One region of the Thalassotalea ponticola genome, then DNA from elsewhere that is predicted to be linked to it. Evidence: predicted binding sites of a transcription regulator. Region 1 holds the regulator's gene; each other region holds the start of a gene.

Region 1 (13,187 bases):
TCAAGGTGTTTACTCCTGAACCTGTGCATTTTTACTTGCGTCAGTGTCGTTTTCGTCTTTAAAAACAATGGGGCGCTTGCTTTTTTCAATCAGCATTTGAGTCACTTCTGGTACGCCATTTTGCGCCAAAATTGAGCGTAGCTCTTTTTGTTTAGCGTCGAGTAAACTAACGCCTTCCGCCACTAAGTCAAAGGCTTGCCACTGATTAGACTTGCTGTTTTTGCGCACTTTAAATTGTAAGTTTATCGGCGGTCGTTGCTCGTCAATAATATCGACTGGCACCATAACAATTTTCTTGTTAGCAAAATCTTTAGCCGGTTGAAATACCACGGCTTGTCTGTCGTACAAGGTGAAGACTTGTGCATAGGAAGTGATCAAATACTCGCGAAATGCGGCAACGAAATCACGGCGCTCTTGTTGTGATGCTTGCTTTGCGTAGTTACCCAAGACTTTCAGACCAGCGTATTGATAGAAAATATATGGCATCAACTCTTCGCGGACCACATCTTTTAGAAGCTCGGGGTTGGCGCGAATGTCTGCTTCTTGCTTAGCTAGGCGATCAAATGTTATTTGCGCAACCTGCTCAACCATAACGTAAGGGTTGCTTTTGTCGACATCTGTTTTGGCCATTGCAGCACTGCTCACTAATGCAAGTACCAGCGCAAAACTTCTCAATAGTAATGATTTCATAACCTCTTCTTCCTAAAACTAGTTGTCGTCTTGGCTAAATAAAAATTGGCCAATAAGATCTTCTAATACTAAGGCCGACTTAGTGTCTTCAATGAAGTCACCGTCAGCCAATAAACCGATGCCCATGTCTTCATCGATAAAGCCGGGCTCTAACCCTATGTACTGTTCGCCCAATAAGCCCGCAGTTAAAATAGAAATCGAAGTCGATTCTGAAAATGCGTCGTAGCGACTATCTATATCCAGAGCAACTTTGGGCATGTAATCCCCAGAGTCAAGCTCGATTGCGGCAACTCGACCAACGATAACGCCACCAACTTTAACCGCCGAGCGCTCTTTCAGGCCACCAATATTATCAAATTTTGCATACAAGCGATACGTATCACCATTGCCCCTAAAGCCTGCATCGGCTACCTTTAACGCTAGCGTTAATAGGGCAGCAATACCCAAGGCTACAAACACACCGACCATTATTTCAATTTTTTTCGACATCATGTCACTATACCTACTACGCTAATTCGCAAACATTAAAGCAGTTAAAATAAAATCTAAACCCAATACGATCAAAGAAGACTGAACCACCGTTGACGTTGTGGCACGGCTAATGCCTTCTGAGGTTGGAATACAATCATATCCTTTGTACACAGCAACCCAAGTGACCACAAATGCAAACACCACGGCTTTGATCATGCCGTTTAGTACGTCATCCGTCCAGTCAACCTGTGCTTGCATCACAGACCAATAAGTGCCTGAGTCAACCCCAAGCCAGTCGACACCAACGAGGTGCCCACCTAAAATACCGACGGTCGAGAATATGGCCACCAACAGCGGCATTGATATAAAACCAGCCCAAAATCGAGGCGCAATAACCCGTTTAAGCGGGTCTACGGCCATCATTTCCATGCTGCTTAATTGCTCAGTCGCTTTCATCAAACCAATCTCCGCAGTCAGTGCCGAACCGGCTCGTCCGGCAAAGAGCAAGGCGGTAACAACAGGACCGAGTTCTCTGAGTATCGATAAAGCAACCATTGGGCCAAGGCTGGCCTCAGCGCCATAATCAATTAATATGGTGTAGCCCTGAAGCGCAATAACCATACCGATAAACGTCCCTGAGACAACGATAATCAGCAGTGACAACACTCCTACTGAATATAGCTGTTTCGCTAATAACGGCCAGCCCTTTCTAATATTTGGCCAGTGCCATAACGCCGAGATCAACATGATTAACGCACGGCCCAAGCCGGCGACAACGTCGATAACTTTGCGCCCGAGTGAAGCGAAATTTTCTAACATCACGTATCGCTCCCTAACAACTGCTCGCGATACGCACTCGCGGGGTAATGAAATGGTACAGGACCGTCAGCTTCACCCTTGATGAACTGTTTTACCAATTCTGATTGTTGCTGTTCTATCTGTTGCCGTGTGCCCTGACCGATAATGCGTTTGTCTGCAATGATATAAATATAATCAGCGATACTCATGACTTCCTTTACATCATGTGACACGACTACCGACGTCAATCCCAATGCGTCGCTTAAATCGCGAATTAAGCGCACAATCACCCCCATAGATATGGGGTCTTGGCCTGCGAATGGTTCGTCGTATAAAATCAACTCGGGATCAAGGGCTATGGCTCTAGCGAGTGCTGCTCGTCTTGCCATGCCGCCAGACAGCTCACTGGGAAACAGCTCCATGGCTCCGCGCAAACCGACGACTTCCAACTTCATCATCACCATTTTTTCGATAATATCTTCGGGAAGTTGACTGTGTTCGCGAATGGGAAAGGCGACGTTATCAAACACGCTCATGTCGCTAAACAATGCGCCCGACTGGAAAAGCATACTGATTTTTTTTCGCAACCTGTATAAATCACGGCGAGAAAGTGTCGGAATGTCCTCATCTGCAAACAATATCTGCCCACGCTGTGGTTTTAACTGACCACCAATCAAGCGCAATAGCGTGGTTTTACCTATGCCACTAGGCCCCATGATCGCCGTCACTTTGCCTTTTGGAATGGTCAAACTAATATCGTCATAGATACAACGTTCGCCACGATAAAAGCTTAAGTTTTTAATCTCTACTAGGTTTTCCATGGTCACTTGTTATCACTGGTTAATCCGCTAATGTTACCGCAGGTGTATTTAGTTCGCATTATAAATTCAACGATAATTCGTTATATATTATCAATTTATGCCTAATGTATTCGAAAAAAGCGAATGGTTGTATTAACTTTAAACAAATCCGTTTAGATTTTTATGGCGTGCGACAAATTTACCGAGGTTGAGAGTGCGAAATCAGTGATTAGTTCAAAGATAAGCGAAAATGACTGTTTAATAGCCGTGGATACAGACAACATGTTAGCTGGCTTAGGGGCTGTTGATTTTTTCGCTAGGGCGTATTTGAACTGTGCGGCATTGCCTGATTAAAACAACAAAAAAGGCGCTAATAGCGCCTTTTTATTTGTTCATTAACAACTTGACTTAGAAGTTGTATTTTGCGGTAAAGATAGTTGCATCGTGATACGCTGCTGTACCTAACTTGTGATCCGCATAACGGTATTGCACACCAAGCGTTAGCTTCTGGTTCGCGTGCCACCACAATGACACAGCACCGTTGTGACCAACTGAGTTCAAGGTATGCTCGGTACCATTGCTACGGAATTGATCTTTGCGACCAAATTCAGTTTCGTGCCACTGGGTGATTGCAAATTTTTGCTCACCTAACATGAAATCGTAACCTAATACATAACCTGCCATGAAGCCGTTGAAACCTGAGCCTGCAAATGTTTGGTTCTCAATATGAGCACCAAAAAACGGCTTAACCCAAAGACCAAAGTCAGTGAATAAATCGTAGCTAACACCTAACACCACGTTTTGATCGTAAAAACCATTTGATGCTTCGGTAAACGAGTAAACGTGACCGTAGTAGTTCCAGTTAGACTTACCAATATTAGCTGCAATTGAGCCTTTCGCTGCGATACGGAAACCGTCGGTTGCACCGCCATCTTCAGAGAATTGACCTTTATTGCTAACATTTTGTGGGTTTTCTAGGTCGATAAAACCGTATACATCACCCCAATCAAAGCCAGCACCACCTTCAAGTTCTAAGAAAAAGAAGTCTTCTTTTGCGCCACCGAAACCACCGATATCTGGATTGGTTAGATCTTCGGTTTTATTTGTCCAGTCGAGGTAGTTAACTGAAATATCCGCAAAACCATAGTACTGTTCAGCTAACGCTGGTGTTACTGCCATGGTTGCCGCTAATGCAATAGCCAATTTACGCATTTTACTTTCTCACTATTACTAAATAGTAGGCAGGTCATTGGGATAATCACCTACCGCTTCAAATTCGATGCGCATTGTAATGATTATTTAATGTACAGCTATCTTTTTAGTGTGATTAAGTGTTAACGAAAGACGCTTAGCGTTCACTAAAATTTAATAAAAATCCAACTAACAGATACTTAATCGCATTTTACAGTTACATATCGCTACAATTTAAGTGGGGAAGTTAAGTTTGTGTTGCGAAATTTGAGCTGGTTTGTTAGGAAACGTTGATCTTTTGATATGGATTTTGTTCGAATTAGAGATAGGGAATATAGCCGCGCCACCTGCAAAAATTAGCAGATAGCGCGAGTGTTAACGCTAAAAATTATACTTGAGGGTGTAGATCAGCGCATCGTGGTAAGCCGCTGTGCCGAGTTTGTGATCTGCATAGCGGTATTGAAAGCCTGTGGTAAACTTCGGCGATAGGTGCCACCAAAGCGCTACCGCACCGTTGTACCCGGTTTCGTTTAGCCGATAATCGGTGCCGTTAGAACGAAATTGGTCTCGACGGGCAAATTCAGTTTCATGCCACTGAGTTATGGCAAACTTTTGCTCGCCTATTGTAAAGTCATAACCCAATACCCAACCGAACATGTAGCCATTGGCCCCCGAACCAGTAAAGGTTTGATTTTCAATGTGCAAGCCGATAAAAGGTTTCATCCAAAAACCCCAATCGGTGTACACATCGTAACTGACACCCAACACAAAGTTTTGATCAAAAAAGCCATTTGATGCTTCAGAAAAACTGTAAAAGTGAGAGTAATAATTCCAGTTACTTTGGCCGATATTGACCGCAATACTGCCTTTCATCGCATAGCGAAAGCCATCGGTTGCACCGGCGTCTTCAGAGAATTGCCCGTAGTTGCGACTGTTGTTGGGATTTTCAACGTCAAAAAAACCATAGAGATCACCCCAATCAAAGCCGGCACCACCTTCGACTTCAATGTAGAAAAAATCTTCTTTGGGACCACCAAACCCGCCAATATCAGGATCGGTTCGGTCTTCCGCCTTTTCAGTCCAGTCTAAAAAGTTAATCGAGAAATCAGCAAAACCATACAGCTGTTCAGCGTTAACTGCGGGGGTAGCCAGTGATAGTGACAAAGCTAAGGTAATCAACGGGTGTTTCATAATAGATCCTCTGATCGCCATCAGTACATACGCTGCGACGTATGTACTGATGGTAAAAATGGTATCAGCTTGCTTAAAAGCTTATTGCTATTTCTAGTTTTTGCCAGATTTATTTAAATTGAGGTGGTCGCGTCGTCCCACGCTTGCCAGAAAAGTCCACTGTTTTACAAAAAATACAGTTATTTATGCTTTATCTCTTTTAATTTGGCTCATTAACAGCGAAAATTTAAGGATTAGTTTTTTGGAGTAATAGATGTTAATCGAAGTAATCATTCTAATAATTTCTCTATTCGCGTTAATTTACAGCGCAGATAAGTTTGTTTATGGCGCAGCGGCAATAGCCCGCAACTTTGGTATTGCGCCGATGATCATTGGTTTGACCATTGTCGCGATGGGCTCTTCGGCACCGGAAATGATGGTCGCGGCGACGGCGGCCTTACAAGGTAGCCCCGATACCGCTATTGGCAACGCGCTTGGCTCAAATATTACCAACATCGCGTTAGTACTCGGCTTAACCGCATTGTGTAAGCCTTTAATCGTCTCTTCAATGACGCTAAAACGCGAACTCCCTATTTTACTTTCGGTTACCTTTATCGCCAGCGTAATGCTCTATAACTTGCACTTCTCTTGGTTCGAAGGCATGGTGTTGATGGCGGGTTTTATTGTCTTTATTGCAAGCTTGTTGATGGTGAGTATAAAACAAGCCGGACAAAACCTCGCCGTAGACCCGATGATTGCGGAAGCAGAACAAGACATCCCCGATAACGTCAACACAGGTGTCGCTATAGCGTGGTTGATTTTTGGTCTTGTTTTATTGCCACTAAGCGCTAACTACCTCGTTGACTCCGCGACCGTCATTGCCAAAGCACTCGGTATGAGTGATTTGGTTATTGGCCTAACCATCATTGCCATAGGTACCAGTTTACCCGAGTTAGCGGCAAGTATTATGAGTATTATTAAAAAAGAAGATGATCTGGCATTAGGTAATATTATCGGCTCAAATATCTTTAATATTCTCGCTGTGTTAAGTTTACCAGGTATCATCGCGCCGGGTAGCGTCGACAGTGATGTTGCCAGCCGAGACGTTCCATATATGATGGCATTAACCATTTTGTTGCTGTTATTGTGCTTTAGTCGCCAGGGACAATTTCGCATTACGCGCGTAAAAGGTGGTGTATTGTTGACGACCTTTATTGTCTATCAGTATTTAATTTTTAGTTGATTTGAGAATGAGTATGCCTACGGCCAACCAGTTTATTGAAATCGCATCCGAGGTTATTGCTATTGAGCGCGAAGCAATTAGCAACTTAACACGCTACGTCGACGAGCATTTTGCTCGAGCGTGCCAGCTCATGTACGAGTGCACAGGACGGGTGATCGTGATCGGCATGGGCAAGTCTGGACACGTTGGAGGCAAAATCGCGGCAACGTTGGCGAGCACCGGTACACCGGCATTTTTTGTCCATCCGGGTGAAGCCAGTCACGGCGACTTGGGCATGGTCACGAGCGCAGATGTGGTACTGGCCATATCTAATTCTGGGGAAACCTCGGAACTGCTAGCCATCATTCCTATTATTAAGCGCATCGGTGCACACCTCATTGGTATGTCGGGTAACACGCAGTCTACACTAGCCACATTGAGCGATGTACATATCTGCATTAAAGTGCCTCGCGAAGCGTGCCCTTTGGGCTTAGCACCAACGTCAAGTACTACGGCAACTTTAGTTATGGGCGATGCACTAGCCGTTGCCCTACTCAACGCCCGAGGCTTTACCGCTGATGATTTTGCCCTATCTCATCCGGGAGGAAGCCTAGGTAGGCGATTGCTATTGCGTCTAGACGATGTCATGCACAGCGGTGATTTACTGCCTAAAATTAACTACCAGTGTAAAATTAAAGATGCCTTGGTTGAAATGACGCAAAAGGGCTTGGGAATGACGACAGTGGTCGATGACCACGGCACGCTCGTCGGCTTGTTTACCGACGGGGACTTGCGTCGAATTCTCGACGCACAACTCGACTTTCATCAAGTGTCCATCCACGAGGTGATGACCAAGCACCCTGTCGTCGCCAAGCAAGGAATGCTGGCAGCTGAAGGACTAAAATTGATGGAAGACAATAGCATTAATGGCTTGGTCGTGGTGAACGATCAACAACAACCGATCGGTGCCATGAACATGCATGATCTATTAAAAGCTGGAGTATTGTAGTGAGTACGGTTAATGCATTATTCAACACCCTATACGGCAATGTTGATGAGCGAGTTTTAACGGCAGCAAAGAAGGTAAAACTATTAGTCTGTGACATCGATGGTGTTTTTTCAGATGGCCGTATTTATCTAGGCAATGACTCCGAAGAGTTAAAGGCATTTAACACCAAAGACGGTTTTGGAATTAAGGCCTTGTCTCAAAACGGGGTTGCTGTTGCAGTGATCACCGGTCGTCAGTCAAATATTGTCAACAATCGGATGCGCGCGCTAAATGTGCAGTTTATTGTGCAAGGACAAGAAGACAAGATGCCCGCGTTAGTTGATATTGCTCAGCAGCTCGACCTTGATATCGATGAGGTCGCCTATATTGGTGACGATGTGCCCGACCTGCCCTGCATTGAAGCGGTAGGCCTTGGCGTTGCAGTGAATGACGCACACCCTCTAGTGGTGCGAAGCGCTGACTATGTCACCTTTTTAAAAGGTGGACACGGCGCAGTTAGAGAGCTGTGTGATCTGATCATGCAAGCACAAGGAACTCTGCACCTTGCCAAAGGAGCGAGCGTATGACCCGCTCGCATTATATTTCGATTATCTTATTTGTTATTGCCATCGCCATTTATGGCTATTTGCAGTATCAGCAGTCTCTCAAACTCGATAGACAACCTTTAATCGAAATTAATGAACCGGCATTTGTCGCCAAAGCACTTACCGCCAAAAAATTTGATAAAGATGGACAGTTAATCCATACCATTTATGCCGAACAAATGACCCATTTTGACCAAACAGCTGAGACTCAGTTTGTCGCCCCAGCCTATACGATTTACCCAACTGATGGCTCAACATCGTGGCGTTTAAGCGCCGATTCTGGCTTAATTGGCCGCGACAATATATTAATGCTTGAAAATCAAGTAAGATTATCCAATGATGATCAATTGGCCTATATCTCTGAAGTTCAGGCGACATCCTTACTGTTGGATTTAAACACCAAAATTATTACCTCAGAGCAAGACATTAAGATACTGGGTAAAGACTTTACTATGTACGGCTCTGGTTTAGAAATTAATGCTACTACCACTGAAATGACGTTGAGTGACCATGTACAGACAATCTTTAAAAAACGCGATCAATAAGTTAGTAATCGCTCTACCATTGTGTTTCGTCAGTCATTTATCGATTGCCCAACAAGCTGATTTTGAGCAAGACATCAAAATTGTCGCGAAAAAACAGGCCACCGATTTAAAGAAGCGCATCGCTAGCTACAGCGGCAATGTCAAAATCACCCAAGGCTCTCTGACTATATCGGCCGACTTAGTGCAAGTAATTGACGCCAAAGAAGCAGAAAATAAAAAATATCTGGCGCAGGGAAAGCCGGCAACGTTTTCACAACAGTTAGACAATGGCGATACCATTAAACTGCAAGCCAATGAAATCACCTACTCGCCATATACCAGCACACTAGTGATACGCGGCAATGCCAAGGTCAGCCAGCAAGACAGTATGGTGCAAGGTGACGTTATTACCTACAACCTAGAAACAGAGCAGTTAACCGCAGACGGAGATGGCACGGGTATTGTTACCACCATTATTGCTCCCGATAAAAAATCAAAAAAAACAACCGAACCTGAAAGTGAAAAAGAACAGTAAGATGACCGCTACTCTCGATGCAAAGCACTTAGCCAAAGCCTACAAAGGGCGCAAAGTCGTAAAAGATGTCAGTTTGTCCGTTAACGCTGGTCAAGTAGTCGGCCTGCTCGGTCCAAATGGCGCCGGAAAGACGACGTCGTTTTACATGATTGTTGGACTGGTTGCCAGCGACGAGGGTACAGTGACCTTAGATGACGTAGATCTGACCCTGTTACCGATGCACGAACGCGCGCGACACGGTATTGGCTACTTGCCGCAAGAGGCATCTATCTTTCGCAAGTTATCGGTACGCGATAACATTATGGCAATATTGCAAACCCGTAAAGAACTCAGCGCGAGTCAGCGCCAAGACAAGCTCGAATCGCTAGTCGAAGAATTCAATATTGGCCATATTATCGACAATACCGGGCAAAGCCTGTCGGGGGGAGAGCGTCGACGCGTTGAAATAGCCAGAGCGTTAGCGGCTGATCCCAAATTTATCTTACTCGATGAGCCCTTTGCCGGCGTCGACCCGATTTCAGTCAGCGATATAAAAAAAATAATTTTACACTTAAAAGAACGCGGTATTGGTGTGCTTATCACCGACCACAACGTGCGTGAGACACTCGATGTGTGTGAACATGCGTATATTGTGAGTCACGGTGAACTAATCGCGCAAGGTAGTGCCGATCAGGTATTATCTAATCAGCATGTGAGAGATGTCTACCTAGGTGATAAATTCACGCTATAGTTATAGTAACAAGGTGACCAAACACTGTATCAGCAGGGTTAGTTTTCTCCGCCAAAATTGGCATATGTAATTCGTTTTATGGAAAGCAATTAACTCATGAGACCAAGTCTTCAGCTGCGCATAGGCCAGCATTTAACGATGACGCCACAGTTGCAACAAGCGATCAAATTGTTGCAGCTATCTACCTTGGATCTGCAACAAGAAATTCAAGAAGCTCTCGACTCTAATCCGTTGCTTGAGGTTGATGATAGTCAATCGACGGATGATATGGCGGATCTCGATATGAACGATGTGCAACAATCGTCGAGCAATAGTGATAACGCCGATCAAATTACCACCAGTGAAGCTCTTACCAACAGTGAAATCCCTCAGGATTTGTCGGTTGATTCGACTTGGGAAGAAAGCTTCAGCGCCGGTACGTCAATGACCGGCATTGCCCCGCCAAACGACGACGATTCGCTATATCAAGGTGAAACCAGTGAAACAATTCGCGATCATTTGACTTGGCAAATGGAGCTCACTCCGTTTTCTGATACCGACCGCAGTATCGCGATGACGATCATTGACGCGATAGACGATGCCGGCTACCTGACTATCAGTACTGCTGAAATACTCGAAAGTATCGCCGATGAACGCATCGAATTGGACGAAGTTGAAGCGGTGCTCAAGCGAATTCACATGTTTGATCCCATCGGCTCCGGTGCGTGTTCTGTACAACATTGTTTATTAATCCAATTAAATCAATTTGACAGCAATACACCGTATTTAGCGCAAGCCAAACAAGTGATCAGTAAACACATTGATTTGCTCGCCAACCGCGACTTTCGCAGTATCATGCGCAAAACGCGGTTAAAAGAAGACGAGTTACGCGAGGTAATGCGCTTAATACAAAGTTTAAACCCTCGTCCTGGCGATGCCATTGCCCAAGGCGAGGAGCAATATATTATTCCTGATGTCAGTGTGGTGAAGAAAAACGGACGTTGGGTGGTTGAACTAAACCCCGATACTGCACCAAAGCTCAATATAAATGGTCAGTATGCTGCTATGGCGAAAAACAGTTCAGCCCAAGACAGCCAGTTTATTCGCTCGCACTTACAAGAGGCTAAATGGTTCATCAAATCACTGGAAAGCCGCAACGATACCCTGTTGAAGGTATCTAACTGTATTGTTCAACAACAGCAAGGTTTTTTTGAACACGGACCTGAAGCCATGCGCCCTATGGTGCTAAATGACGTTGCCGAAGCGGTTGAGATGCACGAGTCGACAATTTCTCGGGTTACCACACAAAAGTACATGCATACTCCAAGGGGAATCTTTGAATTAAAGTATTTCTTTTCTAGTCATGTCAGTACTGAAAACGGGGGAGAGTGCTCATCGACGGCGATACGCGCCCTAATTGAAAAGCTGGTCAACGCTGAAAACCCACAGAAGCCTTTAAGTGACAGTAAAATTACTGCATTATTGGCGGAACAAGGTATTAACGTTGCGCGCCGGACAATAGCTAAGTATCGAGAATCTTTGGGTATCCCACCATCTAACCAAAGAAAAAGCTTACTGTAAGCACAACGATAAGGAAACAGCTTATGCAAATCAATATCTCTGGTCATCATGTTGAAGTTACCGACTCTATGCGCGGTTATGTTGAACAAAAATTTGAGAAACTTGAACGTCACTTCGACCATATAAACAACGTTTATGTCGTATTGAAAGTTGAAAAGCTGCAACAAATCGCAGAGGCAACGCTACACGTGAACCAAGGTGAAATATTTGGTTCTGCCGAAAATGAGGACATGTATGCATCGATAGATGCACTTGTCGATAAACTTGACCGTCAAGTGTTAAAACACAAGGCGAAATTATCCAGTCATTAAATTTTATGAATCTTGCCAACTTGTTATCACCGGACTGCACAGTGTGTGCAGCTCCGGGCAATAGTAAAAAAAACATTCTAGAACAAATTAGTGTGCTTGCGGCCAACAAAATCAGTTCGGCGACAGCAAAAGAATTACTCAATAACCTGATCAACAGGGAAAAGTTGAGTAGTACAGGGATTGGTAATGGCATCGCCATACCGCACAGTAAAATCAATAATAACGAGCAACCCATCGCCGTACTTATCACCACAGATACACCTATAGGCTTTGATGCAATCGATAATAAACCGGTGGATATCTTCTTTGCTCTGTTCGTTCCTGAAGACCGCTGTCAGCAACACTTAGAGACACTAGCGAGTATCGCGCAATATTTTGCCGATAAACAAAACAGTAAAAAAGTCAGACGCTGTACCTCAGCCAATGAACTTTACAACACGGTCGCCAACGGCTAACAGGGAATCGCTATGAAATTAATGATCGTCAGTGGCCGCTCCGGCTCGGGAAAAACTGTCGCTCTGCGCGTACTGGAAGACTTGGGCTACTACTGTGTAGACAATATTCCCGTCAATCTATTACCCGCTCTCACACACACGGTGATTAATGATTACCAGCATGTTGCCGTCTCGTTAGATGTACGCAACCTGCCAACCAACCCTGACGATGCCAGTGAGATTATCGATTATTTACCAAATAGCGTCGACTTGTCGGTGCTATTTCTCGATGCTGATGATAAAGAGTTAGTACGCCGCTACAGTGAAACCCGGCGATTACATCCCTTGATCCGCAAAAACATGGCTTTAGATCAAGCTATCGCATTGGAAAAGAAACTTCTCGATCCAGTCGCCAGTCGCGCTAACATGTATATCAATACCACCAGTTTAACGCCGCATCAGTTGGCGGATTTAGTGCGCGAGCGAGTAATGGGGTCAAAGACTGGTTCATTGGTGTTAGTGTTTGAATCATTTGGTTTCAAACACGGTGTTCCCACCGATGCCGATTATGTATTTGATGCGCGCTTCTTACCAAACCCTTTTTGGGAGCAAGGCTTAAAGGCATTTACCGGTCTCGATCAACCGGTGCAAGATTTCCTCGCAGCACAACCCATAGTCACCAAGTTTATTTGGCAAATAAACTCATTTATGATGACTTGGTTGCCTCACCTTGAACGCAATAATCGCACCTATTTAACGGTGGCCATTGGTTGCACTGGAGGACAGCATCGAAGTGTTTATATTGCTGAAACTCTGGCCAAGCAATTTAAAAAAGAAGAAAAAGATGTGCAAGTACGTCATCGAGAGTTAATTAAATAAGCGATCTAAATATCATGGCAAAAACCAAGTCTGCAACCTCAACCCATGCCTCGCGTATGGTGACCATTGAAAATAAACTCGGCCTACACGCGCGCGCAGCAACTAAGCTAGCTAAATTGAGCCAGCAATTTAACTCGTCAATTCGCATTGTGTTAGATGGTAAAACGGCCGACGCTGGCTCGATCATGGGCTTGATGTTATTAACCGGTAGTCAAGGGAAGACGGTTGCAGTTGAGTGCCAAGGCGATGATGCTGAACAAGCTCTTGATGCGGTGTGCC
Region 2 (13,187 bases), 630 kb from region 1:
TTAAGTCGTGTTGCCCCGCAATTAATGGTTGCAACGGGCTTAGCCTTAAGGAGTTTTTCATCATGCCACATATAAATCTTCTGCCTTGGCGCGAAGAGGCTCAACGTCAGCGTCAGCAACAATATTTTTCACTGCTGACTTTGTTAGCTCTGTTGAGTGCGTTAATTGTGTTTTTGATCTCCCAATACTTTCAGGCCAAGATTGACGGCCAGCGAGCGCGAAATCAATTTTTAACCAATGAAATAAAAGTGCTTGATGCTCGAATTGCTGAAATTAAAACGTTAGAGCAGCGTAAAAAAGAGCTGATCCAACGGATGACACTTATTGAGCAGTTGCAGAAAAGCCGTAACGTTGGTACCCAGGTTCTTGACGAAGTGGCAAAAATTGTTCCGGCAGGGGTTTATCTGACCAAACTGACTAAGCAAGATAACCAGTTGCTTATTGAAGGTCGAAGTGAGTCAAACAACCAACTTGCTAACTTGATTCGCGAAGTTCAAAGCTCAGTATTGCTGGCGGATGCCGAACTTGAATCGATCACCAATACCGGTAACACCAATAAGTTGCTCAGTGACTTTAAAATGACGCTACGCATTCAAGGTCTTCTTGATCAGCAATCTCTTAGTGAAGCAGGGAGCCGATAATGAAGAATATCGATTTATCAGAATTAAATGACTTAGATCTGAATAATATCGGTCAATGGCCTGCATTAGCAAAGGGCATTTTAGCCATTGTTCTGGTAGTTTTTGTTTCATATTTTGTCTACTACTTGATGGTTAGCGACAAGATCACCACGCTTGAGCAAGAAGTCGCTCGTGAACAAAAGCTAAAAACCGACTTTGAAGCCAAGTATTATGTATCGGCAAACCTTGAACTGTTTCGCGAACAAATGGAAGAAGCTGAAGAGCTTTTTTCCAATCAGATTAAGCGACTGCCTGAAAGTCATGAGACGCCAGGTTTACTCGATGACATTACTTTTGTCGGTACAACCTCAGGCTTAGACTTCAAAAAGCTCAACTGGCAACCGGAAATTCAACAAGAGTTTTATGTTGAATTACCGATTAAAGTACAGGTTGTTGGCAGTTACCACGACTTTGGTGAGTTCGTCAGTAAGATCTCAGGGCTACCGCGTATCGTCACCCTACACGACTTTTCAATTGTCAATGAAACAGCGGGTAAAGACGACAAGCTAACCTTGACCTTGCAAGCGAAAACATATCGATATAGGGAGGCTGACAAATAATGCGTATTACCAAGCCGCTATTGGCCGTGTTACCTATATTTATGTTGACGGCGTGTTTTGATGACAAGACCGATTTGCAAGAGCATATTGCTAAAATTAAAGCCTCTACGCCAAATCGCATCGAACCCATGCCGACGATTACAGAATTTAATCACTTTGATTATTCGGCATTTGCGTTGCGCAGTCCTTTTGTAGCGCCAAAACCTGAAGCAATACAGGAAAAAATGCAACAAATGTCCGATTGTCTACACCCCGATCCTCGTCGCCGCAAGCAACCATTGGAAAAATTTGCGTTGGAAAGCTTGAACATGCGTGGCACACTAGGTGAAGAGGGAATCATTTGGGCGTTGATTGAAGCGGGTGATTCAACCTTGCATAGGGTTTCAATTGGTAGTTACTTAGGCTTGTACAACGGTCGTATTACTAACGTTAGTGATGAAGAAATTATCATTGCAGAATTAATTCCCGATGGCGCAGGCTGTTGGGTAGAACGAGAAACAACCGTTTCCATGGTAGACTCGAATCAAGAGGGGCAAGGGAATTAATGTTTAGTTTTGATAGAAAAAAAAGAATAATGTCAAACCGAATTAAGCAACCATTATTAAACTCGGCGTTTGGTGCGGCGCTAGCGATCTGTTCTTTCTCAAGTATCGCACAAGGTCAGTTAAACGACATTTACTACAATACCTTGCTAAACGATGAAGTTGAATTCACCTTTGGTTTTGAGCAAGCGTTAAGCTCACCACCTCAAGTGCAAAGCTTCTCTGATCCGGCGCGCATTGAAGTAAGTTTTGACGCCGATGGATTTGTTGATCCATTGTCACAGACTCAGGTTAATCACGCGGGTGTGCAGTATATCGACGTACAACAAGTGGGCGGTAAAGTTACCGCAACTATTTTTCTCGACGAGTTGAAACTGTACGACGCTGATGTGGTTGACGGCAAGTTCGTGTTGTTGTTAAACGGCGCTTCAACGTTTGAACGCCGTGGTGTTGAAGCTGATTTAAGTGACGGTTTTATCAACAATATACAAGCCATTGATTTTCGCAAAGGCGACGGCACCAGTGGCCAAGTACTAGCCTACCTAGACGACAGTCAGTCGGCCATTGACGTCAGCAACAAACTCGGCAAAATCAATGTTGAATTTTACAACACCTCGATAATCGACGACTTGTTGTATCAATTAGATGTAACCGATTTTGGCACTGTGGTGTCTAATATTGAAACGTTTAAAGACGGCAACAACGCTCGAATTGAAATTACCACCAGTAAACCAGTAACTTACGAGCACGATCAAATCGATAATATTTTCTCTCTTACGTTAACCGAGCAAGAGGAGAAAAAATCGTATATTGAAAATGGTACAGAGTTTACCGGTAAAGCAATATCGCTAAACTTTCAAGACATTCCTATTCGCACGGTATTGCAAATTATCGCCGATTACAATGGCTTTAATTTGGTCACTAGCGATACCGTTGGCGGTAACATTACCTTGCGCCTTGACGGGGTACCATGGGACCAAGCACTTGATATAATTCTTAAAGTAAAAGGCTTGGGTAAACGTCTTGATGGTAACATCTTGATGATTGCGCCGAACGAGGAACTCGTTGCCCGTGAAGCGAAAGAACTAGAAGCGCAGAAACAGGTATCGGAATTAGCGCCGCTGTACGCAGAATACGTACAAGTGAATTACGCTAAAGCAGCCGACTTTGCCGCTTTGTTGAAAAATGAAGATACCAGCTTATTGTCTGAACGCGGCAGTGTTACCGTTGATGAGCGCACCAACACCTTGCTGATTCGCGATACCGCGAAAAGTATCGAAGATATCAAGCGTATGATGAAGGTATTGGATATTCCAATTCGCCAAGTGGTAATCGAATCGCGCATGGTAACGGTAAAGGACAATATTAGTGAAGAGTTGGGTATTCGTTGGGGCATGACCCACAACGGCAGCGACACCGCTACGTCTGGTAATTTAACTGCCGCTGACTTAGTCAATGGTACTGCTAACAATGGCATAGGTGTTGTCCCTTCTCTTAACGATCGTCTAAATGTTAATTTACCGGTTGCCGACCCAGCTGGTAGCATTGCCTTTCAAGTTGCGCGTTTAGCCGATGGCACCATTCTTGACCTTGAGCTATCGGCAATGGAACAAGAAAACAAGGGTGAAATTATCGCTAGCCCGCGGATCACCACGTCAAACCAAAAAGAGGCGTACATCGAACAAGGTACGGAAATTCCGTTTGTTCAGGCAGCGTCAAGCGGTGCGACAACGGTTACCTTTAAGAAGGCGGTTTTAGGCTTGCGCGTGACACCACAAATCACGCCGGATAATCGAATCATTCTCGATTTGGTTATCACTCAAGATACCCGTGGTGATACGGTAGCAACAGGTACCGGCGTAGCAACGGCGATTGATACCCAAGAAATAGGTACGCAAGTGTTGGTAAATAACGGCGAAACCATTGTACTTGGCGGTATTTATCAACAACAAATAATCAACGCTGTATCTAAGGTACCAGTATTGGGAGACATTCCATATCTTGGTTGGTTATTCCGAACAAATAGTGAATTTAACGAGAAAAAAGAATTACTTATCTTTGTGACGCCACGTATCGTTACAGAAACTTTTTAAATCTTAACGGTTAACGGCTTGTAAAATCAATCTGGGTTACGACAACAATGTATATGTGTTGGCTGCCCAGATTGTGTTTTTTTATAGCAGAAGCTTGCAATTAGTCTGAATAACTTGCGATAATTGCGCCCTTAATTTTATCGAGGAGAGTCCTCAATTTCCGTTAACTAACAATTTTACGAGTAGTAAAGTAAGCTCATGGCAGAAAAACGTAATATTTTCCTGATCGGCCCAATGGGAGCAGGTAAAAGCACAATTGGCAGAGAAATTGCCGACAAACTTCACCTGGACTTTTATGATTCAGACCAGGAAATTGAACGCCGTACGGGCGCAGATATTTCATGGGTTTTTGATCTAGAGGGTGAAGAAGGCTTTAGAAAACGCGAAGAAAAAGTCATTGAAGATCTCAGTGAAATGCAAGGCATCGTTCTGGCTACAGGTGGTGGTTCTGTGATCAGTGATTTAATTCGCAATCGATTATCTGCTCGCGGTATTGTGGTGTATTTAGAAACGACCATTGATAAGCAGGTAGCACGCACCCAGCGAGATCGTCGCCGTCCACTATTACAAACGGAAGAAGATTCCCGTACTGTATTAGAGCGTCTAGCTAAAGAACGCAATCCACTGTATGAAGAAATCGCAGATCACGTCGTACAAACTGACGATCAAAGCGCTAAAGTAGTCGCTAATAAAATCGTTGAGAAGTTGGATTTCTAATTACATGTCGTCATTGATAGTTGAACTCGGTTCTCGCAGTTACCCTATCTATATTGACTCCGGGCTGTTATCAAACAGCCCTATTACTTCACATATCAAAGGCAATAAAGTTTGCATTGTTACCAATGCGGTTGTTGCTGACTTATACCTAGCCTCATTGCAACAGCAGTTGACCAACTACGACGTTGATGTCGTTGTGTTAGCTGATGGGGAACAAGAAAAATCACTGGCCAATTTTGAACGAATAATGGCTCACCTTTTGTCTAAGCTGCACGGTAGAGATTCAACTTTAATTGCGCTTGGTGGCGGAGTCATTGGTGATATTACCGGCTTTGCAGCCGCGTGCTATCAGCGGGGTATTGACTTTATTCAAGTGCCCACCACGTTACTGGCGCAAGTGGATTCATCCGTTGGTGGCAAGACAGCGGTTAACCACCCGTTGGGTAAGAATATGATTGGCGCGTTTCACCAGCCTAAAGCTGTACTTATTGACGTGCAATCGCTGGTCAGTTTACCCAAGCGAGAATTTGCCGCAGGTATGGCCGAAGTGATCAAATACGGCATATTAGGCGATGTCGAATTTTTTGCCTGGCTCGAAGCCAACAAAGTCGCGATCAAGCAGGGCAACAGCTCGGTATTAGCGACGATGATCGAACGTTGTTGTCAGAACAAAGCCAATATCGTCGCCCAAGATGAAACCGAATCCGGCGTAAGAGCACTGCTTAATTTAGGCCACACCTTTGCCCATGCAATTGAAGCAGAGCAAGGCTATGGCAAGTGGCTACACGGCGAAGCCGTTGCTGCAGGTATGGTACAAGCTGCTAATTTGGCAGTCGTACTAGGTTTTATCACCTCATCGCAAGTCAAACGCATTGAACAACTGTTGCGCTATTTTGATTTACCCACCGAAGGTCCTAGCACCATGGACATTGAAAGCTATCTCAAGCACATGGTTAGGGACAAGAAAAATCTCAATGGGAAAATTCGCCTAATTATTCCAACATCTATTGGCAAAACTGAGATTTTTGATAACATAAGCCGTGAACAGTTGCAGCAAGTGATTTAAAAACACTGTGGTGATCTCAGAGCACCCTGTAGCGCCTACTTCCCCTCAGGGCATAAGCCGTATAAGAACAATACAATGACGCAAAAGCAAAGAGCCTTTCTCAAGTGGGCCGGAGGTAAATACACGCTAAGTGATACCATAGGTCAAATGCTACCTAAGGGTAAGCGTCTCATCGAACCGTTCGTCGGTGCAGGCTCCATTTTTTTAAACAGCCACTACGATCGCTACTTGCTCAATGATATTAATCGCGATTTGATTAATATCTATTTAACCCTGCAAAGCACGCCAGATAAATTTATCGCTGATTGTCGCAAGCTGTTCAGTGAGCAGTTTAATCAGGCCGAGCAATATTATCACTTGCGCAGTCAATTTAATGCATCCGACGACGCCTATCAGCGCAGCCTGTTGTTTTTATATATGAATCGCCATGGTTATAACGGTCTGTGTCGATACAACTCTAAGGGCGGCTACAATGTACCGTTTGGCAAATACAAGCGTCCTTATTTTCCTGAAAAGGAGCTGTTGGCGTTTGCTGAAAAAGCACAAGTGAGTGACTTTGTCTGTGAAAGTTATCGTCAAACCTTTGCCCGCGCTGAAGACGGTGATGTCATTTACTGCGATCCACCCTATGTGCCATTGAGTAAAACGGCCAGCTTTACCAGTTATGCAGGTAACGGCTTTGGCCTAGACGAGCAAGCGGATTTAGCCAATGCGGCTGAAGAAGTAACACGTGCGAAAAACGTCACCGTATTGATCTCAAATCACGATACGATTTGGACTCGCAAAATTTATGAGCATGCAGATCACATCAAGTCGATAAAAGTCGCCCGAACCATCAGTCAAAAAGGCAGTGCCCGTAACAAAGTCGGTGAACTACTCGCGCTTTACAAGCCCAAGCGATAGCGGCAGATCAATGCCTATGCGACGCTGATAACAGTGCGCACTACTACGAGTAACAATACGACAAATATCACCACGCCAATGACGCCGGCAATGACAAAGTGGCTCGCTTTGCCATGGTAAAAATCGCGCTGTCGATTGCGCTCGCTTTGTACGCCAATGAGGGCGGCCATTAGGCTACCAATGAGCTGTCTGAATTTCATTGTGATTGCATTTGTTGGCACTGTTATGTCTAGCATACAAGGACTAATGAAAATATCAAACAGAGCAAAGTCTTACTCCACATTTTTAACACTTACATACGGAATAAGACCCGGCGTAGCTGATGTTTAGTTGCGCTAAGCGATTGTTAAAATGACTTACTCAGACTAAATACCATTGACTCATCACCTTCAAAGGTTTCTAAGTCAAGCTCTTCTGAATTTTTAATAATCGCAACACCGACGTCGAAGCCTGCAACTTCAGCGCCATAGCCAATTTCGATGTAATCACCATCAAAGTCCTTTCCCCAGGTGCCGTAGGTGGCATAAAAGCCCTCGTACTCACCGGTTAGTGCTAAAAAATCATAGTCAGATTCTGGGATGCCCAAACCACTATCTTCTTCATGGGTACCAATGTTGTAGGAAACTGAGAACATGCCAAAACTAACACCCAGATTAAGCTCGTTGTAGGCGGAGTCGAAGTTGCCAGTGTATTGGTAGGTGGTTGCGCCGATACTCAAACCCAAGCCTGCATCGGTTTCAAAGCCGTAACCTGCATAAAGGTCAACTTCCAAGCCATCGCTTACATCAGCTGCCCAAGTGCCGATATAAAAACCACTGTTTTCATAATCCACACCTGCACTGGCAGAGGCTGTACCAGTTTGCGCGATACCGCGGAAAAAGTACTGCGAAACAACACCCACGTTGGCACTCACTTCTGCTTGTGCAATTGGCGCGGTCGCGATCAGCGAGCTAAAAGTTAAAGCGGTAGCTAAAACGGATTTGTTGATTGTGTTATTCATATTTTCACCTGTGCAAGTTGGATTTATTAAATGATTTTTTGTTCTGTTATGACTTTTGCAAACTTGATGCCAAACATCTTGAATAGGCTGAAAGCACTGATTAAACGGGGAGGAGAGATTCGTTTTAGTGATGTTTAGTGCTGTTTAGCAACGGCAAATGCGCTTTTTTAGTGCGCGATGGTCACTTTTTGTGCGGTGTTAGGTCACCTTATCCGACAATTTTGTCGTTGAGACTTCTCTAATAGCCCTTTATTTTGCTAAAGTATGCACTTTAATCAACGTAGGTTTACGCTATGTCGTCATTTTTAATTGCCCCATCGATTTTATCGGCAGACTTTGCCCGTTTGGGTGAAGACGTGACCAATGTTCTCAACGCGGGAGCAGATGTCATTCATTTTGACGTAATGGATAATCATTTTGTCCCCAACTTAACGTTTGGGCCTATGGTTTGTCAGTCGCTTCGCGACTATGGCATTACCGCACCCATTGACGTACATTTAATGGTTAAACCCGTTGACCCATTAGTACCCGCGTTTGCTAATGCTGGCGCTGATATTATTACCTTTCATCCTGAAGCCAGTGATCACGTCGATCGAACGCTACAGTTAATTAGAGATAATGGTTGTAAGGCGGGGTTGGTATTAAACCCTGCGACGCCGTTACACGTTTTAGATTACGTGATGGACAAATTGGATGTGATCTTATTAATGTCTGTTAACCCCGGGTTTGGCGGACAAAGCTTCATTCCGACAACGATCACTAAGCTGCGTCAGGTAAAGCAGCGAATCCAAGACAGTGGTTATGATATTCGCCTCGAAGTGGACGGCGGTGTCAAAGTAGAAAACATTAAAGAAATTGCCGCCGCAGGAGCAGATATGTTTGTTGCGGGTTCGGCAATTTTTGCTCAAGCCGATTATAAAGCAGTGATAGACGCTATGCGCGCCCAATTGGCGCAACTCGATCAATGCTAGCAATGTTATAAGGACAAAAAGTGACTAAGCCAATCGTATTAAGTGGATGTCAGCCATCAGGTGAGCTGACTATTGGTAACTACCTTGGTGCGTTGCGCCAATGGGTTGGAATGCAAGACGATCATCAGTGTTTTTATTCACTGGTTGATTTGCATGCAATTACCGTGCGCCAAGAGCCAGAGAAATTGCGCAATGCCGTACTAGATGGCTTAGCCTTGTATCTAGCGTGTGGTGTGGATCATCAAAAAAGCACGATCTTTGTGCAATCACAAGTGCCGGAGCACAGTCAATTAGCGTGGGTATTAAACTGCTACACCCAAATGGGTGAGTTAAACCGGATGACTCAATTTAAAGACAAGTCCAGTAAGGCCGGTGCGGATATCAACTCGGGTTTATTTACCTACCCGGTATTAATGGCCGCTGATATTTTGTTGTATTCGGCAAACCGCGTACCAGTTGGTGAAGATCAAAAGCAACACTTGGAACTCGCACGTGATATTGCCAATCGCTTCAATAATTTATACGGCGAAACCTTCAATGTTCCCGATCCGTACATTCCGGAGACAGGTGCCCGGGTGATGAGTCTACTCGACCCGTTGAAGAAAATGTCTAAATCAGATGACAATCCGGGTAATTTCATTGGTTTGTTAGAAGATCCAAAGAAAATCACAAAAAAAATCAAACGTGCCGTTACCGACTCTGATGAGCAAGCGCGCATTTATTACAACGTTGAAGAAAAGCCAGGTGTATCAAACTTGCTAAGTCTCTTGTCATGTGCAACGGGACAATCGATTGAATCGCTTGTACCTCAGTATGAAGACAAAATGTATGGCCATTTAAAAGGTGATGTAGCCGAAGCCGTTGTCGCTATGCTCGAGCCAATACAACAGCGCTACCAGCAGTATCGCAATGACCAAGCTTTCCTAAACCAAGTGATGCGAGAAGGTGCTGATAAAGCTTCAGCACATGCCAGTAACGTATTGGCGTCGGTATATGATGCGGTGGGCTTTATCGCTAAGCCCTAAAGTCGCTCAGTATTTGAATTAAAAAAAACCGCCAACAACACCTGTTGTTGTCGGTTTTTTTATCTCTACAATGGCCAGCTATTAATTACTTATTCTTATTATCGAGCTTTTCCCGTTGCTCGTTAACTTGGATGAATAATTCATCGGTGTCATTGATAAATTGCTCGGTTGAACTGGCTGTACTAAACGACAGTGCTGGCATCAGAATCGTCGCGTCGTAACTCGGATGCGGATTAAAGTCGATATTGTCACTTGCGCCTTGCAAGTACAAACCGGCAAAAATAACCGTTGTTACCAAGCCTGCGATGCGTATGCGTCGCCAACTGCTGTGGGAAAATGCGATATACAAGTTAAACCAGATCAGGCTGAAGGTGAGGACGATATACAAAACGTCAATCAGCCATTGCCAATGTACTTTGCTGGACAAGTTAAACGCTAACGTCGCATCGATGAAATCCACCAGCCAAAACAGATTGAGGATAAGAAAACTCACCCCAATTTGGCTGCCAATACGCGCCTCATTTTTATTTAAAAATGCCAAAAGTGAGCACAGTAGTGGCCACATCGCATAGGCCAAGGTAGAGAAAGACACCGACATAAACAATTGGCTGTACGGAATATCAACTTGGGTAACTTGTAAATAGGCCAAATAGTAAGAAATGAGAAAAAATAGTAATACCATGGCGATGATCATCGGCCATCGGCCACAGGCTTCGACAAATTTTTCGACTTTGGTTAACGTGATACTGGCCGCGACAGGGTGGTTGGCGAGCATAACGCGCAACTGAGTTTTACCCAAGCGAATGACGTCGCCAGAGCGAATTTGTTGCCAGTGGGTGTCAACTCGTTTACCGTCTAGGTTACTGCCATTGACGGAATCGAGATCTTTTACATACCATTGGCCATCCTGCGCTTTTAACGCTAAGTGTTCAGCACAAATATGCGGGTCAACTAAAATGAGATCATTGTGGTAGCCTCGGCCGATAGTAATCTGTTCGCTTGCGTATTTGTGGCGAGCTTTGACTTTTCGGTTACGACTTATTTCTTCAATTATTAATTCCATGTCACAGCTTCCATAAACTTGCGATTAAAGGCTTTAGCTGATTGTTGATCGACCCCAGACAGGGTGTAATGTCCGACAATCGCCTTGTTTTGCTTATCGACTGAGGCAGAAATGTAGAGAATGTCGTATAGGCCTTCATATTTGCGATAGCCGCGTACACAGTAAATGGCTTTATTGCGAATTTGCTCAGAGTTATTGGTGACGATATCATGGTGACAAGAAAACTCTGTGACATCTTCTTTTCCAGCGTTGTTACTGGCTCGAGCATCGTTGATATAGCGTTGATAAATTTGATAAAACCGATCACTGGGTAGTTGCTTTGATTCAAAATAGTGAAACTCCATATCGATGGTGCCGGTTGAAAAGGTATCGGACAGATAAATATACTCTTCCATCTGGCAGTTGGTCACCGCCTTAAACATTAACTCATCGACCAGCTGTGCATTAGAGTCCCCCCAGCAACGAATAAAATCAACCGATGTATCGGCTATTAATGCCGATGAAAACGGTTTTAATTGCCATGCAACATCCATGAGTTGGCTGTATAAATGGCGTTGGTATTGATGCAATTGAGTGGCGATTTGTTGGGTAAATGTTTGTTTTACTTGTTGGCTAAATGACGATACTAAGCTTTGTAACTTATCTACGGGTATTAAAAAGCCAATTTGATTACCCGAAGACGCGACGTTGATACCGACTACTTGTGCAAATTCATTGACCACCGGGCCACCACTCATGCCGGGGTTTACCGAGCCGGTAAAGTGTATGCGCTGATTGAAGGACTCCTTTTTAAGGCCGTTGTAGGTGCCTGGTACGACGATCATGCCTAAATCGTGAGGGTTGCCTAATGAGTAAAGCTTTTCACCTTTGCTCGGTGGTGTTTGCGCTAGTGAAAAGTGGGTATCTACAATATTGTCTTGTTTTAATACGATGGCTAAGTCATTGATAACGTCTACTGTTTTTAGTTTTAGTAGGCCTTTTTCACCAAGGTGATTTTCGTATTCGATGATGTATTTGTCAGGGTATTGGGCAAAGCCAGCAATGACGTGGTAATTGGTTGCGATATAACCCTGTTCATTTATTTGAAAACCAGAGCCTATACTGGATTTTTCTGACGTTGCCTTGTCGATTAAGCGAATTTGGAATAACGCGGGCGCAAGGTCGTGGAAGATTTGTTGCGCTTTATCTGCACCGTAGCTCACTGAGCTGGCAAGTAAACAAAGCAACAGGGCTATTAGTCTCATAAACATGTCCAAGTAAATTGAGTCGACAAAGGGTGATACACTTCACAAGCTACCCTAGTGTTATTAGGTTGAGTCACTGTCATAAAAAATTCATAAAAAGTTACAAAAATTGATTGTTCTTATTAGCTTTTTGCAAAAAGCTGGTCTAGGTTATTAGTATATAAAAACATAAATGCGCTAATTTTTCATATCATCAGTTTATCTTATTACTCCATTGGTTTAATTACACGGCTTTTTTTGTGTGAGTTAACAAACGGAGCACAGATAGCATGTGTGTATCGATGACAGCCCCCAAAAGTGAAAAAGTAGTTAGAGCAATAACAAGTGACTTGATGAGAGGGACGAATGAAACATACATTATCATTTGGCATTATGCACCAGTTATCCGATAACATTATTGAGTTGTGCCTAGATCACAATTCGCGGTTTGATCACACGTGTTACGACGAATATCGCTCTGTGATAGATAAGCACATTGAAAAGCCATACGGTGTATTAGTTAACCAAATTAATTTCTCTGACTTTGAACACTCGTTGATCGAACGGGTGCTAGAAAATGACAGTGTCAGTGCAATTGCGGCGGTTAGTTACTCACCTGACAATGATTTAGTAAACCAGCGATTTATTCGGCTATTGCGCAATAAACCCATATCCCTTAAAGCGTTTTGTGGCTACCAATTAGGACGAATGAAAGCCCAACACTGGTTAGCCTTAAACCTTACAACTCAAAATCAAAGTGCGTAAAACGAGGTAGTATGAAATTTCAGATGAGCTTTGGTGTGATCAATTTACTAAATGATCACATCGCTGAAGTGATTATTGATGAAGGCACTCATATGAGTTTGGAAATGTGCGAAGAGTACGACGAATTATTGCTAAACATATTTGATCGCCCATTTGGTCTACTTATCAATAAGTTAAATAATTACAGCTACACCTTTGAAGCGAAGCTGCACATAGCATCGCTAAGCCATTTAAAGGCCATGGCGGTGATTCATTACAATAGTGAAGCGGAACAAAAAACCAACGACTTACTGGCTTTGAGAGAGACCGATAAGTGGAATCTAAAAACCTTTTGCGGTTTGCAAATGGGACGGGAAAAAGCCATCGCTTGGTTGGATAAAGCGGTAGCAAAACACCACCAAGACAGCAACCAGCTAGCCAATAGTTTGGACAGTGATTTAGATTCCTAGGATATATTTGTATTTTCTGGCATAAGCTATTTATGGTAATAGCAAAGCAGCGTGAGCGACGTTTGTTTTTCCCAACTGAGAGAATGCTAACGCCGCTAGTGTGACAAATAGCTGTGCCATTTGGGCTGAG
Region 3 (3,392 bases), 720 kb from region 1:
CGTTGCAAAAATACACATGGTTGTAGTGTTAAATCTAAAAGTATTAGTAGAGATCAAGTGGAAAATGATTTTGTTGAGGTATTACAAGACATCCATGTGAAATCTGAAGTATTAAAACTAGCTCAGGTGATTAGTGAAAAAGTTTTTAAAAATCGCTCCGAAGATAGAGGTAAACAAACCAAGTTATTGCGAAAGTCGCTGTCAGATATTGAGGATCGGAAGTCTTTAGTCATCGACAAAATTATCAAATCCACAAATGGTATTGTTATTCAAGCGCTAGAAAACGAAGTTGATAAGTTAGAGCAAGAAAAAATAATTGTGGAACAATCTATAAATGACAGTGCAAAAGATAATGTAAATTTATCTGATTTACTCTCTAAAGTTAGTGATTTTTTAATGTCGCCAGCCAGTTATTGGCAAGAAGGTAACTTAAAACAAAAGAGGCTGGTTCAAAACTTAGTATTTACAGATAGAGTTGAGTACTCAAAAATAACTAAATTTGGAACCGCCAATTATTCTTTGCCATTCAAGCTGTTACAGCTTGAGAACGGAAAAAAATGTGAAGTGGTGGAGCGGGGGGGATTTGAACCCCCGTCCGAAAAACCTACATCCTCGGTACTACATGCTTAGTCGTTCTTTTGTTTAACCAGTCAGACCCCGAACGACAGGGTTCTTTCTGGTGAGTCTGATACTGTTTCGCGGTTCACCGTCAGACACAGTTCCCTCGCTAACCCATTTAGTGTGACCATCGCTTCTCAAGCCAATAGGTGAGACTTTGAGAGGATGGCTAGCATTAAGCTGCTAGTGCGAACGTTTCGTCGTTTGCAACTATAGTTTTGCGGCTTTTTACCAGGCCAACCGCCCCTGGGCATGCACCTTGGGTTTCGTGAATCCCGTCGAATCCTGAATCCGCCCCGAGTATCATTTTACCGTTGGTGTAAACACTTACACGATTTAACGCTAAGTGACTGATATCGAGCATTCTAGCCCGTCTGAGTATGATGAGCAAGAGTTAAATTCAAGCTCATTGTGTTTCATTTTGTGTACCACGTTTATTTGGACAAATGTTAATCCACTAAATTCATTTGTAGGTTAAAACTCCTTCAAAATTGTTTGAATCAGTATCTGATTATTATCAATAGTTATTTAATTTTTTTTACCGTTTTTTGGGGATTCTTAGGTCTGACGTTAACCGCGATCTGAATTACTACATGATGGAGCAAGTTTTTACACTATTTGTACAACCGAAAATGTTTTTGTTTTACCGACCCATTCTAATTGCACCCTCCGTGGTTTGGCACTTTTTTTGCTAGGCATGCTGCGAGTTTTTACAGGAGACAAAAAATAACATGAAACAGAAACTACTTATTATATTTATTGCTATTTTAAGTTTGTCAATGACGGCTAAGTCATCGGCTAACTTGATACATCTTGAAGGTGAGATTGAATATCAAACTGACGTCGTTCACATTAGTTTTTCTATTGCTCAAGATACCAGCGATCTTAGATTCTGGACTGACAGCTTTATGAATGGGCTGAACTTCGACCCTATTGCCGCTCTTTGGGATTCTTCTGGAGTGTATATAGGCCAGAGTGATGATAATCCATTTGTTAATCCCGAGACGCAAACAGTCTATGATTCAGGATTCAGTCTTAGCTTTTTGGCAGCGGGTGACTATATCTTGACGATAGCGTCATATTCAAACTTTGCTTCAGGCTCTCATTTAAGTGAAGGATTTAGATATGATAGCTTAGATCCTGTTCCTATTGAGCAACACTGGACGAGAGGAACTGGATATTATAGTGTTTGGCTAGATGGAGTTGACTCAGCCCGAGTGGTTTCAGAGCCAAGTACCATGATGATGGTATTACTCGGCCTGACTGGATTAGTACTGCGTCGATTTAAGCGTCGATAGACATTCTATCTATCGATTAATCAACAACTCGTAAAACTCCGAAAAGCTCTGCCTGCTCTTGCCAGAGCTTCTTGCTTGTTACATAAGGGGCAAATCGATTTTTCACATTGTTGTCTTCATTACGTTGACAAAAAGCGGAAACCCCTAACCAGCCGATTCTAACTCTAGGTGAAGGTTAAACAGGTACAATACGTAGCAAAACCTCACGCGCCAACGATCACATTGCGCCAATTGGTTCTGAAGTTTATCAAAATTAATTTTTTAGAAAACTATCCTGATATCGATGCGCTGAATGCGTACAAACCTTGCGATTTTCCAATCACTTGCTCCCATGTTTATTCTGTAAAGTTTTTGTTAATAAGGTATACTGGCGGTCTTTGAGATTACAACAAAGAATAACAACGAGGTAATGATGGCTCAAAATAAATTATTGGAAGTCTATGAAAAGTGGAGCAAGTTTCCCTTTGGAAATCGACTTTTTTCCTGGTTTTTTGCTCGCTGGGCTCCGTATTTTAAAACCATAAATCCACAGGTCAAAGAGTTGCGAAACGGCTATTGTAAAGTCGTTATTCCTAAGCGAAAAAGCGTTGAGAACCACATCGGCACCGTACACGCGATTGCTGTATGTAATGGTATGGAGTTGGCCATGGGGGCGGTTTGTGAAGCCAGTATTCCGTCACATCTGCGCTGGATACCTAAGTCTATGACCGTTGATTACACGGCAAAAGCCGGCAGTGATGTCACTTGTATTGCAGACTTGGCTGGCAAAGAGTGGCAACCGGGTGATTTTGGTGTGCCCGTTGAAGCCTTCGACGAAAATGGCGTGACGGTGGCTAAAGGGGTGATCACTGTGTGGGTAAGTAACAAGAAAAAATAGTGGCTAGCAAGTAGTCACTTTGTCGTTAAAGATAAAAAGCCTGCGATTGCAGGCTTTTTATTGTTAATGCGATTAGCGCGTTTTGTGTTTCATGATTCGACCTTGGTCGACCTTCCATTCGCGGTCTTTGATATCGGCGCGCTTATCATGAGATTTTTTACCTTTACCTAAGCAAAACTCAAGTTTTACCCAATTGCGTTTCCAATACATAGCGGTGGCAATAAGCGAGTAACCCTGGCGATCAACTGCGCCTATCAAGCGGTCGATTTCTCGGCGGTTGAGTAGGAGTTTTCTATCTCGTCTAGGATCACAAACCACATGACTTGACGCACTAATTAACGGCTGTATTTCAGCACCGAGTAAATAGGCTTGACGGTCTTTGATAAACACATAGCAGTCGGAAATGTTTACTTTACCTTGGCGGATTGCTTTGATTTCCCAGCCCTGTAACTCCATACCCGCTTCAAATTTATCGGATAAGGTGTATTCGTGCCTCGCCTTTTTGTTTAAAGCGATGGTATTACTTGATTGTTTATTTGATTTTTTCTTAGCCATAACAGCGCCTATTATACGTATAACCACAAACAATGGTACTGATT

The links. The regulator sigma-54, encoded in region 1, starts transcription at its own class of promoters, with help from an activator protein. The targets are predictions, from matches to a motif close to GTTGGCACGNNNNTNGNNT.
Region 2: ACAY30_RS13925 (TorF family putative porin) is a predicted target of sigma-54. The motif match lies at 7,617-7,635, and genes of this name have one in related genera.
Region 3: ACAY30_RS04980 (DVUA0089 family protein) is a predicted target of sigma-54. The motif match lies at 1,294-1,312, and genes of this name have one in related genera.

What each region holds. Positions count from the first base shown of each region.
Region 1 is NZ_CP166871.1:428,390-441,576, reverse strand. Features, by position in the region: gene ACAY30_RS02025 (lipid asymmetry maintenance protein MlaB) at 1-4, opposite strand, end outside; gene mlaC (phospholipid-binding protein MlaC) at 10-690, opposite strand; gene mlaD (outer membrane lipid asymmetry maintenance protein MlaD) at 709-1,182, opposite strand; gene mlaE (lipid asymmetry maintenance ABC transporter permease subunit MlaE) at 1,201-1,980, opposite strand; gene mlaF (phospholipid ABC transporter ATP-binding protein MlaF) at 1,980-2,780, opposite strand; gene ACAY30_RS02000 (outer membrane protein OmpK) at 3,168-3,971, opposite strand; gene ACAY30_RS01995 (outer membrane protein OmpK) at 4,332-5,141, opposite strand; gene ACAY30_RS01990 (calcium/sodium antiporter) at 5,395-6,363, shown strand; gene ACAY30_RS01985 (KpsF/GutQ family sugar-phosphate isomerase) at 6,377-7,351, shown strand; gene kdsC (3-deoxy-manno-octulosonate-8-phosphatase KdsC) at 7,345-7,917, shown strand; gene lptC (LPS export ABC transporter periplasmic protein LptC) at 7,914-8,480, shown strand; gene lptA (lipopolysaccharide transport periplasmic protein LptA) at 8,446-8,994, shown strand; gene lptB (LPS export ABC transporter ATP-binding protein) at 8,996-9,724, shown strand; gene ACAY30_RS01960 (RNA polymerase factor sigma-54) at 9,821-11,284, shown strand; gene hpf (ribosome hibernation promoting factor) at 11,308-11,595, shown strand; gene ptsN (PTS IIA-like nitrogen regulatory protein PtsN) at 11,601-12,050, shown strand; gene rapZ (RNase adapter RapZ) at 12,063-12,908, shown strand; gene ACAY30_RS01940 (HPr family phosphocarrier protein) at 12,923-13,187, shown strand, end outside.
Region 2 is NZ_CP166871.1:3,155,755-3,168,941, reverse strand. Features, by position in the region: partial or broken gene ACAY30_RS13970 (pilus assembly protein PilM) at 1-75, shown strand, start outside; gene ACAY30_RS13965 (PilN domain-containing protein) at 63-641, shown strand; gene ACAY30_RS13960 (type 4a pilus biogenesis protein PilO) at 641-1,240, shown strand; gene ACAY30_RS13955 (pilus assembly protein PilP) at 1,240-1,785, shown strand; gene ACAY30_RS13950 (type IV pilus secretin PilQ) at 1,815-3,875, shown strand; gene aroK (shikimate kinase AroK) at 4,074-4,592, shown strand; gene aroB (3-dehydroquinate synthase) at 4,597-5,658, shown strand; gene ACAY30_RS13935 (Dam family site-specific DNA-(adenine-N6)-methyltransferase) at 5,734-6,561, shown strand; gene ACAY30_RS13930 (DUF2970 domain-containing protein) at 6,576-6,761, opposite strand; gene ACAY30_RS13925 (TorF family putative porin) at 6,908-7,561, opposite strand; gene rpe (ribulose-phosphate 3-epimerase) at 7,855-8,532, shown strand; gene trpS (tryptophan--tRNA ligase) at 8,553-9,557, shown strand; gene ACAY30_RS13910 (FHA domain-containing protein) at 9,643-10,620, opposite strand; gene ACAY30_RS13905 (trypsin-like peptidase domain-containing protein) at 10,611-11,864, opposite strand; gene ACAY30_RS13900 (phosphoenolpyruvate carboxykinase domain-containing protein) at 12,210-12,608, shown strand; gene ACAY30_RS13895 (hypothetical protein) at 12,620-13,057, shown strand.
Region 3 is NZ_CP166871.1:1,149,936-1,153,327, forward strand. Features, by position in the region: partial or broken gene ACAY30_RS04970 (recombinase family protein) at 1-24, shown strand, start outside; RNA gene ssrA (transfer-messenger RNA) at 566-916, opposite strand; gene ACAY30_RS04980 (DVUA0089 family protein) at 1,350-1,916, shown strand; gene ACAY30_RS04985 (hotdog fold domain-containing protein) at 2,329-2,793, shown strand; gene smpB (SsrA-binding protein SmpB) at 2,866-3,348, opposite strand.